One region of the Streptomyces sp. NBC_01142 genome, then DNA from elsewhere that is predicted to be linked to it. Evidence: riboswitches for the same ligand, from Rfam matches in the RefSeq annotation. Region 1 holds a riboswitch; the other holds the start of a gene.
The links. A riboswitch is a leader RNA that binds a small molecule or an ion and turns the genes downstream of it on or off. The one in region 1 is predicted to bind S-adenosylmethionine.
Positions count from the first base shown of each region.

Region 2: another riboswitch for S-adenosylmethionine. It lies ahead of OG883_RS22095 (aminotransferase class V-fold PLP-dependent enzyme); the one in region 1 lies ahead of thrC (threonine synthase).

Region 1 is NZ_JAPEOR010000002.1:2,699,648-2,706,860, reverse strand. Features, by position in the region: gene OG883_RS29775 (trehalose-6-phosphate synthase) at 1-760, opposite strand, end outside; gene OG883_RS29770 (hypothetical protein) at 838-1,170, opposite strand; gene OG883_RS29765 (glucosyl-3-phosphoglycerate synthase) at 1,293-2,231, opposite strand; SAM riboswitch class I at 2,376-2,503, shown strand; gene thrC (threonine synthase) at 2,521-3,807, shown strand; gene OG883_RS29755 (MoaD/ThiS family protein) at 3,855-4,130, shown strand; gene OG883_RS29750 (cold-shock protein) at 4,592-4,795, shown strand; gene groL (chaperonin GroEL) at 5,115-6,737, shown strand; gene OG883_RS29740 (RNA polymerase sigma factor) at 7,031-7,213, shown strand, end outside.
Region 2 is NZ_JAPEOR010000002.1:1,023,860-1,031,072, forward strand. Features, by position in the region: gene OG883_RS22075 (NYN domain-containing protein) at 1-430, opposite strand, end outside; gene OG883_RS22080 (hypothetical protein) at 466-708, opposite strand; gene OG883_RS22085 (rhomboid family intramembrane serine protease) at 858-1,580, shown strand; gene OG883_RS22090 (Lrp/AsnC family transcriptional regulator) at 1,577-1,858, shown strand; gene OG883_RS22095 (aminotransferase class V-fold PLP-dependent enzyme) at 2,058-3,464, opposite strand; SAM riboswitch class IV at 3,667-3,784, opposite strand; gene trpD (anthranilate phosphoribosyltransferase) at 3,892-4,956, opposite strand; gene OG883_RS22105 (cytochrome bc complex cytochrome b subunit) at 5,097-6,725, opposite strand; gene OG883_RS22110 (ubiquinol-cytochrome c reductase iron-sulfur subunit) at 6,722-7,213, opposite strand, start outside.

The DNA of each region.
Region 1 (7,213 bases):
CGATCACCGTCCGCTTGCGCTGCTGCCCGTGCGGCCGGAACTCGACGCTGGGCGGCTCGTCCTTCGGCCAGTACGTCGTCACGTCGTGCGCCGTCAGCGCCGCCCCGCAGCAGCCCTGGAACGCCTGCGCCCACCGCCAGGTCAGGAATCCCACCCGGTCGGCGCCGAGCATTCCGAGCAGCAACTGCTCGCCGATGTCGTCCGGCAGCATCCTGAAGTACTCGATGGGCGCCCACGGCGTGTGCGAGAAGTGCCCGATCCGCAGGTCGGGCCGCAGCTCCCGGAGCATCCCCGGGACCAGCGCCAGGTGGTAGTCCTGCACCAGGACCGCCGCGCCCTCGGCCGCGCTCTCGGCCAGCGCCTCGGCGAAGGCCCGGTTGTACGTCTCGTACGCACCCCACTGCCGCCGGAACTCGGCGTCGAAGACCGGTTCCAGCGGGGTCTGGTACAGCATGTGGTGGACGAACCAGAGCACGGAGTTCGCGATGCCGTTGTACGCGTCGGAGTGGACGGACGCGTCGATGTCGAGCATCCGCACGCCGGGCTCGCCGACCCCGCTCCGGACCGCCTCGCGGTCTCCGTCGCTCAGCGCGGCGCACACCCACAGCGCCTCTGCTTCGGAGCCGATGGCGGAGAGTCCGGAAACCAGCCCGCCCCCGCCGCGGCGGGCACCCAGCGAGCCGTCCTCGCTCAGTGTGTACGAGACCGGGCCGCGGTTGGACGCGACGAGGACCTGGGCAGCAGTGTGCTCGGAGACCATGTGCCGAAACCTAGCCCGTCCCGTAAACCCTCAAACGTGCGTGCGGCTCTCAGGGGGCGACGATCGTGGCAAACAGGTCATGGGTTGCGGCGCACGCGCGTGGCGGCGATGGCGACCACTCCGGCCGCGGCCAGGCTCAGCGCCACACCGCCCAGCAGCCACAGCCGCTCGGCCGCGCTGCTGCTCCTGGCCATCTCGCCGGCGGGACTCGGCGCGGGCAGGGGAGGGGCGTTCCGGCCCGGGACCCGGTCCGAATCCGAATCAGGGACCCGGTCCGAATCCGAATCCGAATCAGGTTCCGGGACCGGGTCCGGCGACGCGACGGCGGGAGCCACGCGGCCGCCGAGGGGGGAGACGACCTCGGCCGCGGCCTGCCCCGGAACCACCACCCCGGTCACGGCGGTGGTCATGACCGCCAGGGCCCCGAGGAGTCGGGGCAGCCCGGCACTGCGGCGCGGAGCGCCCGTACGAAGTCTCAAGCCTCTCAAGCCCATAAATGCGAAATTAAGACAGAAAGACCGAATAGATACGGTTAGGCCGCGCGACGCGCCGCGTACTCACCGATCTCGCGCATCGGCGGCCGCTCCTCCGTGTCCACCGGGTGCGTCCGCGGTACGAAGCCGTCCTCGCCCCGCTCGAACTGGATGAGCGAAGGCCGCACCAAGTGGCCCCGGGAGAGCCGCAGTTGGGCCGTACGGTAGATCGCGGCGGCCATCCTGCCCAGCGCCTGCCCGTCCTGGTGGCGGTGCTTGCGCGAGCCGACGTCCACCTGGGCCAGCGCGTCCAGGCCCACCGTGTGCAGCGCGTCGACGAGCAGGCCCAGCTCCACGCCGTAACCGACCGGGAAGGGCAGCCGCTCCAGCAGCGAGCGCCGCGCCGCGTACTCACCGCCCAGCGGCTGGACGAACCCGGCCAGCTGCGGCCAGTGCAGATTGAGCAGCGGGCGGGCCACCAGCTCGGTCACCCGGCCGCCCTGACCGGCCACGTCCCCCAGCGGCCGGTCGTACATCGCCTTGACGAACTGCACCTCGGGGTCGGTCAGCAGCGGCCCCACGATCCCGGAGACGAAGTTGGCCGAGAACTCCCGCAGATCCGCGTCGATGAAACAGACGATGTCGCCGGTGGTCACCATCAGTGACCGCCACAGCACCTCGCCCTTGCCGGGGACGGCCGGTATCCGGGGCAGGATCACGTCCCGGTGCACCACGCGCGCGCCCGCGGCAGCGGCCACCTCGGCCGTACGGTCGCTCGAGCCCGAGTCGACGACGACCAGCTCGTCGACGAGCGGGACCGCCTCCATCAGCTCGCGGCGGATCGCGGTGACGATGTCGCCGACGGTCGCTTCCTCGTCGAGCGCAGGCAGGACGACGCTGACGGTCGTGCCGCGTTTGGCGGCCATCAGCCGGTCGAGCGGGCGGTCGGCCGCCGACCAGGAACGCCTGGTCAGCCAACGCTCCACCTCTTCCAGCACGTGCGCGTCTCCCTTGACATCCGGACCTTGTGATCCATCTCGCGGTTCGGACGACTATCTCAAGCGTCCGGGCCTTCGGTTACAGTCTTGAACAACGCGGATGACCGTCGCATGTCGGGGGTCTTCACGCTGATAACCGAATAGCGCTCATCCAGAGGGACAGAGGGAACGGCCCGTTGAAGTCCCGGCAACCCTCCCGCCGACCGCGAGGTCACGGTGGGGAAGGTGCCAATTCCGTCTTGTGGCGAAATGCGTCACGAGGAAGATGAGGAGAAAGGGCCTCGCCACCATGGCTGTGCAGACTGTTTCGAGCACCACGACCCCTGTGAACCTGGGTCCCGCCGCCGCACTCTCCTGCCGCGAATGCGGAGAGCGATTCGAACTCGGCCCGATCTTCGCCTGCGCCCTGTGTTTCGGGCCGCTCGAAGTCGCGTACGACCTGCCGAGCGGCAACCCGGAAGAGCTTCGCAAGCAGATCGAATCGGGCCCCGACAACATCTGGCGCTACGCCCCGCTGCTGCCCGTCCCCGCCGACGTGGCCGACAAGCCGAACATCAACCCCGGCTTCACCAAGCTGGTCAAGGCCGACAACCTCGCCCGTGAACTGGGTGTCACCGGCGGCCTGTACGTCAAGGACGACTCCGGCAACCCGACGCACTCCTTCAAGGACCGTGTCGTCGCGATCGCCGTCGAGGCCGCCCGCGCCTTCGGCTTCACCACCCTTTCCTGCTCCTCCACCGGCAACCTCGCGGGCGCGGTCGGCGCGGCCGCCGCACGCGCCGGCTTCCGCTCCTGCGTCTTCATCCCGCACGACCTGGAGCAGGGCAAGGTCGTCATGGCCGCGGTGTACGGCGGTGAGCTGGTCGGCATCGAGGGCAACTACGACGACGTCAACCGCTTCTGCTCCGAGCTCATCGGCGACCCGCTCGGCGAGGGCTGGGGCTTCGTCAACGTCAACCTCCGCCCGTACTACGGCGAGGGCTCCAAGACGCTGGCGTACGAGATCTGCGAGCAGCTCGGCTGGCAGCTGCCCGACCAGATCGTGATCCCGATCGCCTCCGGCTCGCAGCTCACGAAGATCGACAAGGGTCTGCAGGAGCTGATCAGGCTCGGGCTGGTCGAGGACAAGCCGTACAAGATCTTCGGCGCCCAGGCGGAGGGCTGCTCGCCGGTGTCGACGGCCTTCAAGGCCGGGCACGACGTCGTACGGCCCCAGAAGCCGGACACCATCGCCAAGTCGCTGGCGATCGGCAACCCGGCCGACGGTCCGTACGTGCTGGACATCGCGCGCCGCACCGGCGGTGCGGTCGAGGACGTCGACGACGAGCAGATCGTCGACGCGATCAAGCTGCTGGCCCGCACCGAGGGCATCTTCGCGGAGACCGCCGGCGGCGTGACCGTGGGTGTCACCAAGAAGCTGATCGACGCGGGCGTGCTCGACCCGACGCTCACCACCGTCGTCCTCAACACCGGCGACGGGCTCAAGACGCTGGACGCGGTGGCGCCGACGACCGGTCCGACCGCGACGATCCGCCCCAGCCTGGACGCGTTCCGCGACGCCGGCCTGGCCCGCTGACCACCCGGGACTCCCCGGACTCCTGAGACTCAAGGAAGGCACGCACCATGAGCGTCAACGTCCGCATCCCCACCATTCTCCGCACGTACACGGGCGGCAAGGCCGAGGTTCCGGCTCAGGGCGAGACCCTCTCCGAGGTGATCGCGGACCTGGAGAAGAACCACACCGGTATCGCCGCACGCGTCCTGGACGACCAGGGCAAGCTGCGCCGCTTCGTGAACGTGTACGTCAATGACGACGATGTGCGCTTCGAGCAGGGTCTGGAGACCGCGACCCCGGACGGGGCCGGCGTCTCGATCATCCCGGCCGTTGCCGGAGGCTGATCCCCCCTCAGGCGCCTCAGGAGCCTCACGCGCCTCAAGCGCGGCCCCGACGGATGCTACGCAGAGTTATACGAATTGCCCCCTCCGCAAGAGAAGCGGAGGGGGCAATTCTGTATGGTTGAGCGCGGTACAGTTGGGGAAGCCCCCTCCGCTGCTTGTGCCGCGCGCATATGAGAATGCGCCCGGGCGCGACAAGAAGCAGCCAAAGTACGCGATCGAATTGCCTCTTAGGCGTCATTTGCCGGGCCCGACTTGCCCCGGAATTCACTGAATTCAGCGTAATAATCCGTTCTCGCGTGCTCGGATTTCTCGTCCGACTGACCTGTTGCAGAGGGCAGTTGGGCAGATACATTCAGCCGCGGTCGACGCGTTCCGGCGCACACCCCTCCTGTCGGGGTGAGGTCTGACCCGGGTCCGCGAAGTGCGGTCCTGCGCAAGGGCCAGTAATAGGGGAGTTAGGCATGGCTCAGGGCACCGTCAAGTGGTTCAACGCGGAGAAGGGGTACGGCTTCATCGCGGTCGACGGTGGTGCGGATGTTTTCGTCCACTACAGCGCGATCCAGATGGATGGGTACCGCACCCTTGAAGAGGGTCAGCGAGTCGAATTCGAGATCTCGCAGGGCCAGAAGGGTCCGCAGGCGGACATGGTCAAGCTCGCCGTCTGATTCTCGGCGCGATCGGCCACCGACGCACTCACGCCGAGGGGCCCGCATCCCACCAGGGATGCGGGCCCCTCGTGCGTCTGCGGACCGTCTGCGGACTGTCTGCCGACCGCCGCCGGTCCGTGAGAGCCGCTTGCACTCTCATGGGTCGAGTGCTAATCATTGGCGTTAGCACTCTGCAGGTGAGAGTGACAACTTAAGGACCGGGTCGGTGAGGCCCGAAGAGCCGCCGGGGCAAGGAACCGTACGGCTCTCAGGCCGTCCGTCGCGGGCGCCAGCGCGGTCCGGAGCAATCCACCCCAGTCCGGGAGGACCACTTCACATGGCCAAGATCATCGCGTTCGACGAGGAGGCACGGCGCGGTCTCGAGCGCGGGATGAACCAGCTCGCCGACGCCGTCAAGGTCACCCTTGGCCCCAAGGGCCGCAACGTCGTCCTCGAGAAGAAGTGGGGCGCCCCCACGATCACCAACGATGGTGTTTCCATCGCCAAGGAGATCGAGCTCGAGGACCCGTACGAGAAGATCGGCGCCGAGCTGGTCAAGGAAGTCGCCAAGAAGACGGACGACGTCGCCGGTGACGGTACGACCACCGCGACCGTCCTGGCCCAGGCGCTCGTCCGCGAGGGCCTGCGCAACGTGGCCGCCGGCGCCAACCCGATGGCCCTCAAGCGCGGTATCGAGAAGGCCGTCGAGGCCGTCTCCGGTGCCCTGCTCGAGCAGGCCAAGGACGTGGAGACCAAGGAGCAGATCGCTTCGACCGCCTCCATCTCCGCCGCCGACACCCAGATCGGCGAGCTCATCGCCGAGGCCATGGACAAGGTCGGCAAGGAAGGCGTCATCACCGTCGAGGAGTCCCAGACCTTCGGTCTGGAGCTCGAGCTCACCGAGGGTATGCGCTTTGACAAGGGCTACATCTCGGCGTACTTCGCCACCGACATGGAGCGTATGGAGGCGTCGCTCGACGACCCGTACGTCCTGATCGTCAACTCCAAGATCGGCAACGTGAAGGACCTCCTTCCGCTGCTCGAGAAGGTCATGCAGTCCGGCAAGCCGCTGCTGATCATCGCGGAGGACGTCGAGGGCGAGGCCCTGTCGACCCTGGTCGTCAACAAGATCCGTGGCACCTTCAAGTCCGTCGCCGTCAAGGCCCCGGGCTTCGGTGACCGCCGCAAGGCCATGCTCAACGACATCGCCATCCTCACGGGCGGCACGGTCATCTCCGAGGAGGTCGGTCTCAAGCTCGAGAACGCCGGCCTGGACCTGCTGGGCCGCGCCCGCAAGGTCGTCATCACCAAGGACGAGACCACGATCGTCGACGGTGCCGGTGAGAGCGACCAGGTTCAGGGTCGCGTCAACCAGATCCGTGCCGAGATCGAGAACTCCGACTCGGACTACGACCGCGAGAAGCTCCAGGAGCGCCTCGCGAAGCTGGCCGGCGGCGTGGCCGTCATCAAGGCCGGCGCGGCGACCGAGGTGGAGCTCAAGGAGCGCAAGCACCGCATCGAGGACGCGGTGCGCAACGCCAAGGCCGCCGTCGAGGAGGGCATCGTCGCCGGTGGTGGCGTGGCTCTGCTCCAGGCTTCCTCGGTCTTCGAGAAGCTCGAGCTCACGGGCGACGAGGCGACCGGCGCGAACGCCGTGAAGCTCGCGCTGGAGGCCCCGCTCAAGCAGATCGCCGTCAACGGTGGTCTCGAGGGTGGCGTCATCGTCGAGAAGGTGCGCAACCTGCCTGTCGGCCACGGCCTGAACGCCGCGACCGGCGAGTACGTCGACATGATCGCCGAGGGCATCATCGACCCCGCGAAGGTGACCCGCTCTGCTCTGCAGAACGCGGCCTCCATCGCGGCGCTGTTCCTCACCACCGAGGCTGTTATCGCCGACAAGCCCGAGAAGGCCGGTGCCCCCGCGGGCGGCGGCATGCCGGGCGGTGACATGGACTTCTGAGCCTGACGGCTCGGACCCGGTCCTGACCGAGGGCGGCACCCCCACTTCCAGGGGGGTGCCGCCCTCGGGCGTTTTCGGACGCGCGTGCACGGCCAACGACTGACGACCGACGGCCAACGGCCCTGCCGGGCAGGTGAGGTGACGAGGCGTGAGGAGGGTGAGGAGAGAGGAGAGTGCGCTGTAAGGATCTGCCAGGCGCATGACATATACAGGGTGTGGAGAGCATTCAGACCGGGAGCGACCGGGACCGCGCCGCGCGGTTCACGGCCTTGTACGTTCGTGAGTACCCTCGCGTGTCCGCCTTCGTCTACCGAAGAGTGGGCGACCGAAGTGCGGCGGAGGAAGTCACCGCGGAGGTCTTCCGGATCGCGTGGGAGCACGCCCTCGGCGGCGGAGACAGCTCGGCGGGCCGGCTCTTCGTCACCGCCCGCAACCTGCTGAGCAACCACTACCGCGCCATGGCACGTCTGAGAGAG
Region 2 (7,213 bases), 1.7 Mb from region 1:
CGTCCGCGCGCTGAGCCTCCTCACCCGCGGCGGCGACGAGTTTCACCCATCCGGTGGGTCGCAGCACATAGGCGGCAGCGGCCACATCGACGGGGTCCGCGGCGGCGGGCGGCGATCCGGCCTCCAGCGCTCCGGACAGCTCGGGCTGGGCCTGGCTGAGCCGCTCGCCGATGCGCTGGCGGAAGAGGGGATCGCTCTCCAGGGCGGCCGCCATCGCGTTGCCCGCGAACTTGGCGCGCCGGGTGGGGGTGAAACGGGCGTACTGACGCAGCTGCGCCGGAAGTTCGCCGACGGTCAGACCGCCGAAGGCATCCGAGACCAGCGCGACGACCCTGCGCCGTACGCCTTCCGGCAGCGGGCGGTCGAGCGCCTCCGCGGCGCCGTCACCGGCCGCACCGGCCGGCTCAGCGCCGCTTGCAGGCTGCTCCACAATCCGTCACCCCACTACCCGTTCGGGCCGCTCCCTCAGGAACCGGCGCCCGGCCTGTCCACCAGCTCGATCTGGTCCACCGCATTGCACCAACGGCAGCGCACCGACTCGATGGTCTCACTGACCACCTCGCGCTCCTCGACCTTGGGCTCTCCGGCCAGGTCCAGATGGACGTATTCGACGACCTTGGACGAGCGTGTGACATCGAAGCGGGTGAGGTTGCCGCACAGCGTGCAGCGCCAGCGGGTCTCGGCGGTCGGCGAGGGAACCGTCGTCATCGTGCCGTCCTCTTTCGTCGTGCCATGCGGGGACCGCTGTGCGCCGTCGAACTGCGGATGTACTGCCTGCAACCCTACGGCCTTGCGGGTACCGCATGGCGCGGCGAGGCGCTCTGTACCGTTCAGTCCCACTACGCCATGCTCTGTCCATGATCAGGTGGTGGGGTGCGGTCCGGGGCGCGGTCACAGGGCCCGCGGTGACATACGGCGCGATCGCCGTCTGCTGTGCGGTGTTCGTCATCAGCCCGATCTCGGGCCTGAACCCGGTGTACGGGACCACCGACGCACTGCTCGCCGCGCAGAGTGCGTACTTCGAGCGGTGGGGCGTGATCCCCGCCGAACTGATGAACAGCTCCCCGCGCGCACTCCTCACCCCCCTCACCGCTCTCTTCGTCCACGGCAACTGGCTGCACCTGCTGGGCAACATGCTCTTTCTGTACGTCTTCGGGGCGATGGCCGAGGAGCGCATGGGACAGCTGCAGTTCGCCCTCTTCTCTCTGGGCTGCGGCTATCTCGCGCTGCTCGCCTACGCGGCGGCCAACGCCGATTCCGAGCAGACCCTGGTGGGCGCGTCCGGAGCGATCTCGGGCGTGCTCGGCGCCTTCCTCTATCTCTTCCCGAAGGCCCGGGTCACCAGTCTCTTCCCGTTCCTGTTCTTCCTGCCGCTGCGCTTCCCCGCCTGGGCCGTACTGATCTTCTGGTTCGTTCTGCAGTGGCTGGCGGCCCAGGGCGCGGGCAGCGGTCCGGGCGTCGCGTATCTCGCCCATCTCGTGGGGTTCGGGACCGGCTTTCTCTACGCGTGGGGACGATTCCGGCGTACGGCTAGAGTGAAAGCCCAAGCAGCGGCCACCGAGGGAGAAAGCCAACCGTGATCACCGCGATCGTGCTCATCAAGACCAGCGTGGACCGCATCCCCGAGATCGCCGAGTCGATCGCCGCGCTGGACAGTGTCAGCGAGGTCTTCTCCGTCACCGGCACCTACGACCTGATCGCCATGGTCCGGGTGGCCAAGCACGACGACCTGGCGGATGTCATCCCCGGCCGGATCAGCAAGATCCAGGGCGTCGAGGGCACCGACACGCATGTCGCCTTCCGTACGTACTCCCAGCACGACCTCGAGGCGGCGTTCGCGATCGGCCTCGACGCGTAGGGGACGAGGCAGACCCTGCCCGCCCCTCGCCGAGGCTGCGCCCGTACGGCGTGAAACCGCCGGCCCCGGGCGAGGCACGGCACCCCTCGCAGAACCGCGGCGCGACGCCGTCGGCGGCGAGGGGGTTCCGGCCCACCGCGGAACAACAAGCCCGCGCCACCGGCGCGGGCTTGTTCCGTTCCGCGGGCGGAGCCCGGCGTCACACGGCCGGGACGCAGCGGCCGTCCTCCGTGCGGTAGTTCCACTTCGCACCCTCGCGCACCAGTTCCCCCACGGCCCGTACGAAACGCTCCACATGCTCGTCGGGCGTACCGGCGCCGAAGCTGACCCGGATCGCGTTGAGCGACAGAGCGCCCGGCTCGGCCTCCGGCGCACCGCATTCGCCGACCTCCTGCGGGTCGCTGCCCAGCAGGGTCCGCACCAGCGGGTGGGCGCAGAAGAGCCCGTCCCGTACGCCGATGCCGTACTCCGCCGAGAGCGCCGCCGCGAAGTGCGAGCTGTTCCAGCCCTCGACGACGAAGGAGATGACGCCCACGCGCGGTGCTTCGTCACCGAACAGCGAGAGCACCCTGACCTGTTCCACCTCGGCCAGACCGGCACGGACCTTGGCGACCAGCGCCTGCTCGCGGGCGACCAGCGAGTCGAAGCCCGCCTCGGTCAGCGCCTTGCAGGCGGAGGCGATGGAGTACACGCCGATGACGTTCGGCGAACCGGCCTCGTGGCGGGCGGCCGTGGTGTGCCAGTCGACGTCCACACCGCCGTCCGCGCGCCGCGCGACCTTGCGCGAGGCGCCGCCGCCCGCGAGGTAGGGCTCCGCGTCCTGCAGCCAGTCCGCGCGGCCCGCGAGCACCCCGGAGCCGAACGGCGCGTACAGCTTGTGCCCGGAGAAGGCGACCCAGTCGACGTCCAACTCGGCGATGTCCACCGGGTGGTGGGGCGCGAGCTGCGCCGCGTCCAGCACGATCCGCGCGCCGTGGGCGTGCGCGGCGGCCGCGAGCTCCTTCACCGGCCACAGTTCACCGGTCACATTCGACGCACCCGTCACACAGACCAGCGCGGGACCGTACGGATCACGCTCGGCGAGCGCGCGCTCCAGCGTCTGCACTGCCTGAGCCGGCGTCCTGGGAGCGTTCAGATACGTCACCCGGGCATCGCGCCACGGCAGCAGCGAGGCGTGGTGCTCGGTCTCGAAGACGAACACCTCGCAGCCGGCGGGGATCGCGGCCGCCAGCAGATTCAGCGAGTCGGTCGTGGAGCGGGTGAAGACGACCTGGTCGTCGGGGCGGCAGCCGAGGAAGTCCGCGACCGTCGTCCGGCTGTTCTCGAAGAGGTCGGTGGACAGCTGCGAGAGGTAGCCGGCGCCGCGGTGCACGCTGCCGTAGTACGGGGCGTACGCCGCCACGTCGTCCCAGACCCGCTGCAGGGCCGGGGCGCTCGCCGCGTAGTCGAGGGCCGCATAGGTGACTTCACCTCCGGTGACCAGGGGGACGGTGACGTCCCGGCCCAGTACCTCGAGCGGCGCGGCACAGGCGGGGTCCGACTCGGCGGAGACGACAGTGGTGGCGGTGGCGGTGGCGGTGGCGACAGCGTTCGGGCACGCGGACATGGCGGTATCTCCCGGCAGGACAAGGCGGAATGGCTTCGAGAACCCGCACGGGCGGCACAACAGCCGCTCCCGGCACGGGGATTGCCTCACAGGCGCGGCGATCGCCGCACGGAGGGTGTGGAAGAAGGGGCAGAGATGCCCTATCGCATTCGCTTGCTCACGAGACTGCTCCCTTGAGGACCAGGACCCCAGGGCTTGCAGGGGTCCGCGCTTGCCGTAGACCTCGCTGCCTACGGCCTGGTCTTCACCCGGGGCACCCCGCCACGGACGGAGGGTTGCCGGACAGCGAGCCGGGGCCTAAATCGCTGTCACTCATGACCTTGGGAAGCATCCTGCCATACGTCCCGCATCACGCAAGAGCGCAGTCCAGTTCCTGAGACGGAGGAGTGAACCGCGCCCTGCGTCATGCTTCGACGTCCCTTCGCCGTCAGGCGTTGCTGACGGCGACCCACCGCTCCAGCACCGTCCTGGCAGCGCCCGAGTCGATCGACTTGGCCGCTCGGGCGATCCCCGCCGCGAGCTGCTCGTTCAGCGTGCCGTCCGTCGGCTCCAGCGCGACCAGTGCCGCCGCGGAATTGAGCAGTACGGCGTCCCGTACGGGCCCGGTCTCGCCGGCCAGCAACCGACGGGCGACATCGGCGTTGAACGAGGCGTCCGCGCCCCGCAGGGCCTCCACGGGCACCAGGTCGATGCCGATGTCCCGCGGATCGAAGGCCTCCTCGCGCACCGCTCCGTCGCGCACCACCCACACCCGGGACGTCGCCGTCGTCGTCAGCTCGTCCAGGCCGTCGTCGCCGCGGAAGACCAGCGCCGAGGAGCCGCGGTCGGCCAGCACCCCGGCCAGGATCGGTGCCATCCGGGCGTCCGCGACTCCGGTGGCCTGTGCCTTCACCTTCGCGGGGTTGGTGAGGGGGCCGAGGAAGTTGAACGTGGTGCGGATGCCCAGCTCCTTGCGGGCGGCCGCCACATGCCGCAGGGCCGGGTGGAACTTCACGGCGAAGCAGAAGGTGATCCCCGCCTCCTCGGCAACCTGGGCGACCCGCTGCGGGGTGAGCTCCAGATTGACACCCAGCTTCTCCAGTACGTCGGAGGCGCCGCTGGCCGAGGACGCGGCGCGGTTGCCGTGCTTGACGACCCTGGCGCCCGTGCCGGCGACGACGATCGCGGACATCGTGGAGATGTTGACGGTCTTGGCGCCGTCGCCGCCGGTGCCGACGATGTCGACGCTGGGGCCGGGCACCTCGATCAGGTTGGCGTGCGCGTACATGGTCCGTACGAGACCGGAGATCTCCTCGACCGTCTCGCCCTTGGCGCGCAGCGCGACGACGAAGCCCGCGATCTGGGCGTTCGTCGCCTCGCCGCTCAGGATGCGGTCCATGGCCCAGGCGGTGGCGTCCGCGCTCTGGTCGCGGTTCTCCAGGAGGGCGTTCAGTACGACGGGCCAGGAGAGGTCCGCCACGCTGTCGCCGCCAACCGGGGTCACAACGTTCATGGTCCACTCCAGGTCCACAGCCGAATAGGGATGGGTCCACCCTATCCAGCCCCGCAGACGGCGAAGAGCCCCGTCCATCGAATGGACGGGGCTCTTCGCTGTGGCGATCAGTACCGACATGTACCGATCAGTTCAGGCGATCAGTGGTGGCCGTCGCCACTGGTGATCTCCTTGTACTCCTCGGCGGACGGCTTGGGGATCTGGCTTCCCTCGCCGTAGTAGCCCTTGCTCAGCTTGGCCCTCAGCTTCTCGGAACGCTTCACCTTGCGCTCGACGCCGTTCTCGTCGACCGTCCGGCCGATCTCGGCCGGCTCGTACTGCTCGTGCGCCGTGAGCTTGTACAGGTCGCCCTGGCTGAGCGGCTCGTGGATCTCGACGAACTCACCGTGCGGGAGGCGCTTGATGATGCCGGTCTCGCGTCCGTGCAGCACCTTGTCCCTGTCGCGACGCTGCAGACCCAGACAGATCCGCTTGGTGACGATGAAGGCGAGGACCGGTCCGACGAAGTACGTGATCCGGACGAACCAGGTGATCGCGTTGATCGACAGATGGAAGTGCGTCGCGAAGATGTCGTTTCCACCACCGAGCAGCATGATCACGTAGGCCGTGATCCAGGCGACGCCCAGCGCGGTCCGGGTCGGCGCATTGCGCGGCCGGTCCAGGATGTGGTGCTCCCGCTTGTCGCCGGTGACCCAGGACTCGATGAACGGATAGACCGCGATCGCGCCCAGCACCAGACCGAAGACCACCAGCGGGATGAAGACACCCAGCACAAGGGTGTGGCCCCAGAAGTTGATCTCCCAGCCCGGCATCACACGGATCAGACCCTCGGCGAAGCCCATGTACCAGTCGGGCTGGGCGCCGGTGGACACCTGGTCCGGACGGTACGGGCCGAGTGCCCACACCGGGTTGATCGTGAACGTCGCCGCGATGATCGAGATGACACCGAAGACCAGGAAGAAGAAGCCTCCGGCCTTGGCCATGTAGACCGGCAGCAGCGGCATGCCGACGACGTTCTTGTTCGTACGGCCGGGGCCCGCGAACTGCGTGTGCTTGTGGTAGAAGACCAGGATCAGGTGCGCCACCACGAGGCCGAGCATGATGCCCGGCAGCAACAGGATGTGGATCGAGTAGAACCTGGCCACCATATCGTGGCCGGGGAACTCTCCGCCGAACAGGAAGAACGAGATGTACGTTCCGACGATCGGCGTCGCAAGGATCGCGCCCTGGGTGAAGCGCACACCGGTACCGGAGAGCAGGTCGTCAGGGAGCGAGTAACCGGTGAATCCGGTGAACATGCCCAGGACGAACAGCAGGAAGCCGAACATCCAGTTGATCTCACGCGGCTTGCGGAACGCACCCGTGAAGAAGACGCGCATCATGTGCACGAACATGCCGGCGAGGAAGACGATGGCGGCCCAGTGGTGGATCTGCCGGATCAGCAGACCACCGCGGACGTCGAAGCTGATGTCCAGGGTCGACGCGTACGCCTCGGTCATCCGGATGCCCTGCATCGGGACGTACGGGCCGTGGTACTCGATCTCGTTCATGCTCGGGTGGAAGAACAGCGTCAGATACACACCCGTGAGGATGATGATGATGAAGCTGTAGAGGCAGATCTCGCCCAGCATGAAGGACCAGTGGTCCGGGAAGATCTTCCGCATGTTGGCCTTGGCCAGGGAGTAGATCCCCAGCCGGCCGTCCGCCCAGTCGGCGACCCGCTCGCCCGCGGGTGCCTTGCGGTTCTTGTCGTCGGTCGCAGTACTCATCCGCGCTCCCAGAAGGCAGGACCGACGGGCTCTTCGAAGTCGCCGAGCGCCTCGAGGAAGCCTTCGTCATCCACGCCGATCCGCAGCTGCGGAAGAGCGTGACCGGCCGGGCCGAAGATGACGCGGGCGCCGTCGGAGAGGTCGAAGGTGGACTGGTGGCACGGGCAGAGCACGTGGTGGGTCTGCTGCTCGTACAGGCTGATCGGGCAGCCGACATGGGTGCAGATCTTGGAGTAGGCCACGATTCCGTCGTGGGACCACTCGAGCTCCTGCTTGTCCTTGATGTCCTCCGGCTGAATGCGGACGATCATCAGGGCAGCCTTGGCGATCTCGTTGTTGAAGTCGTGGTTGCTCTCCTCCAGGCCATCGGGCATGGCGAAGGTCAGCGAGCCCACGACGACGTCCTCGGGACGCAGCGGCTCATTCGTGTTCATGTTGATGAGCTTCTTGCCCTTGGCCCACAGGGTCTTGCGGAGCTTCTCCTCGGG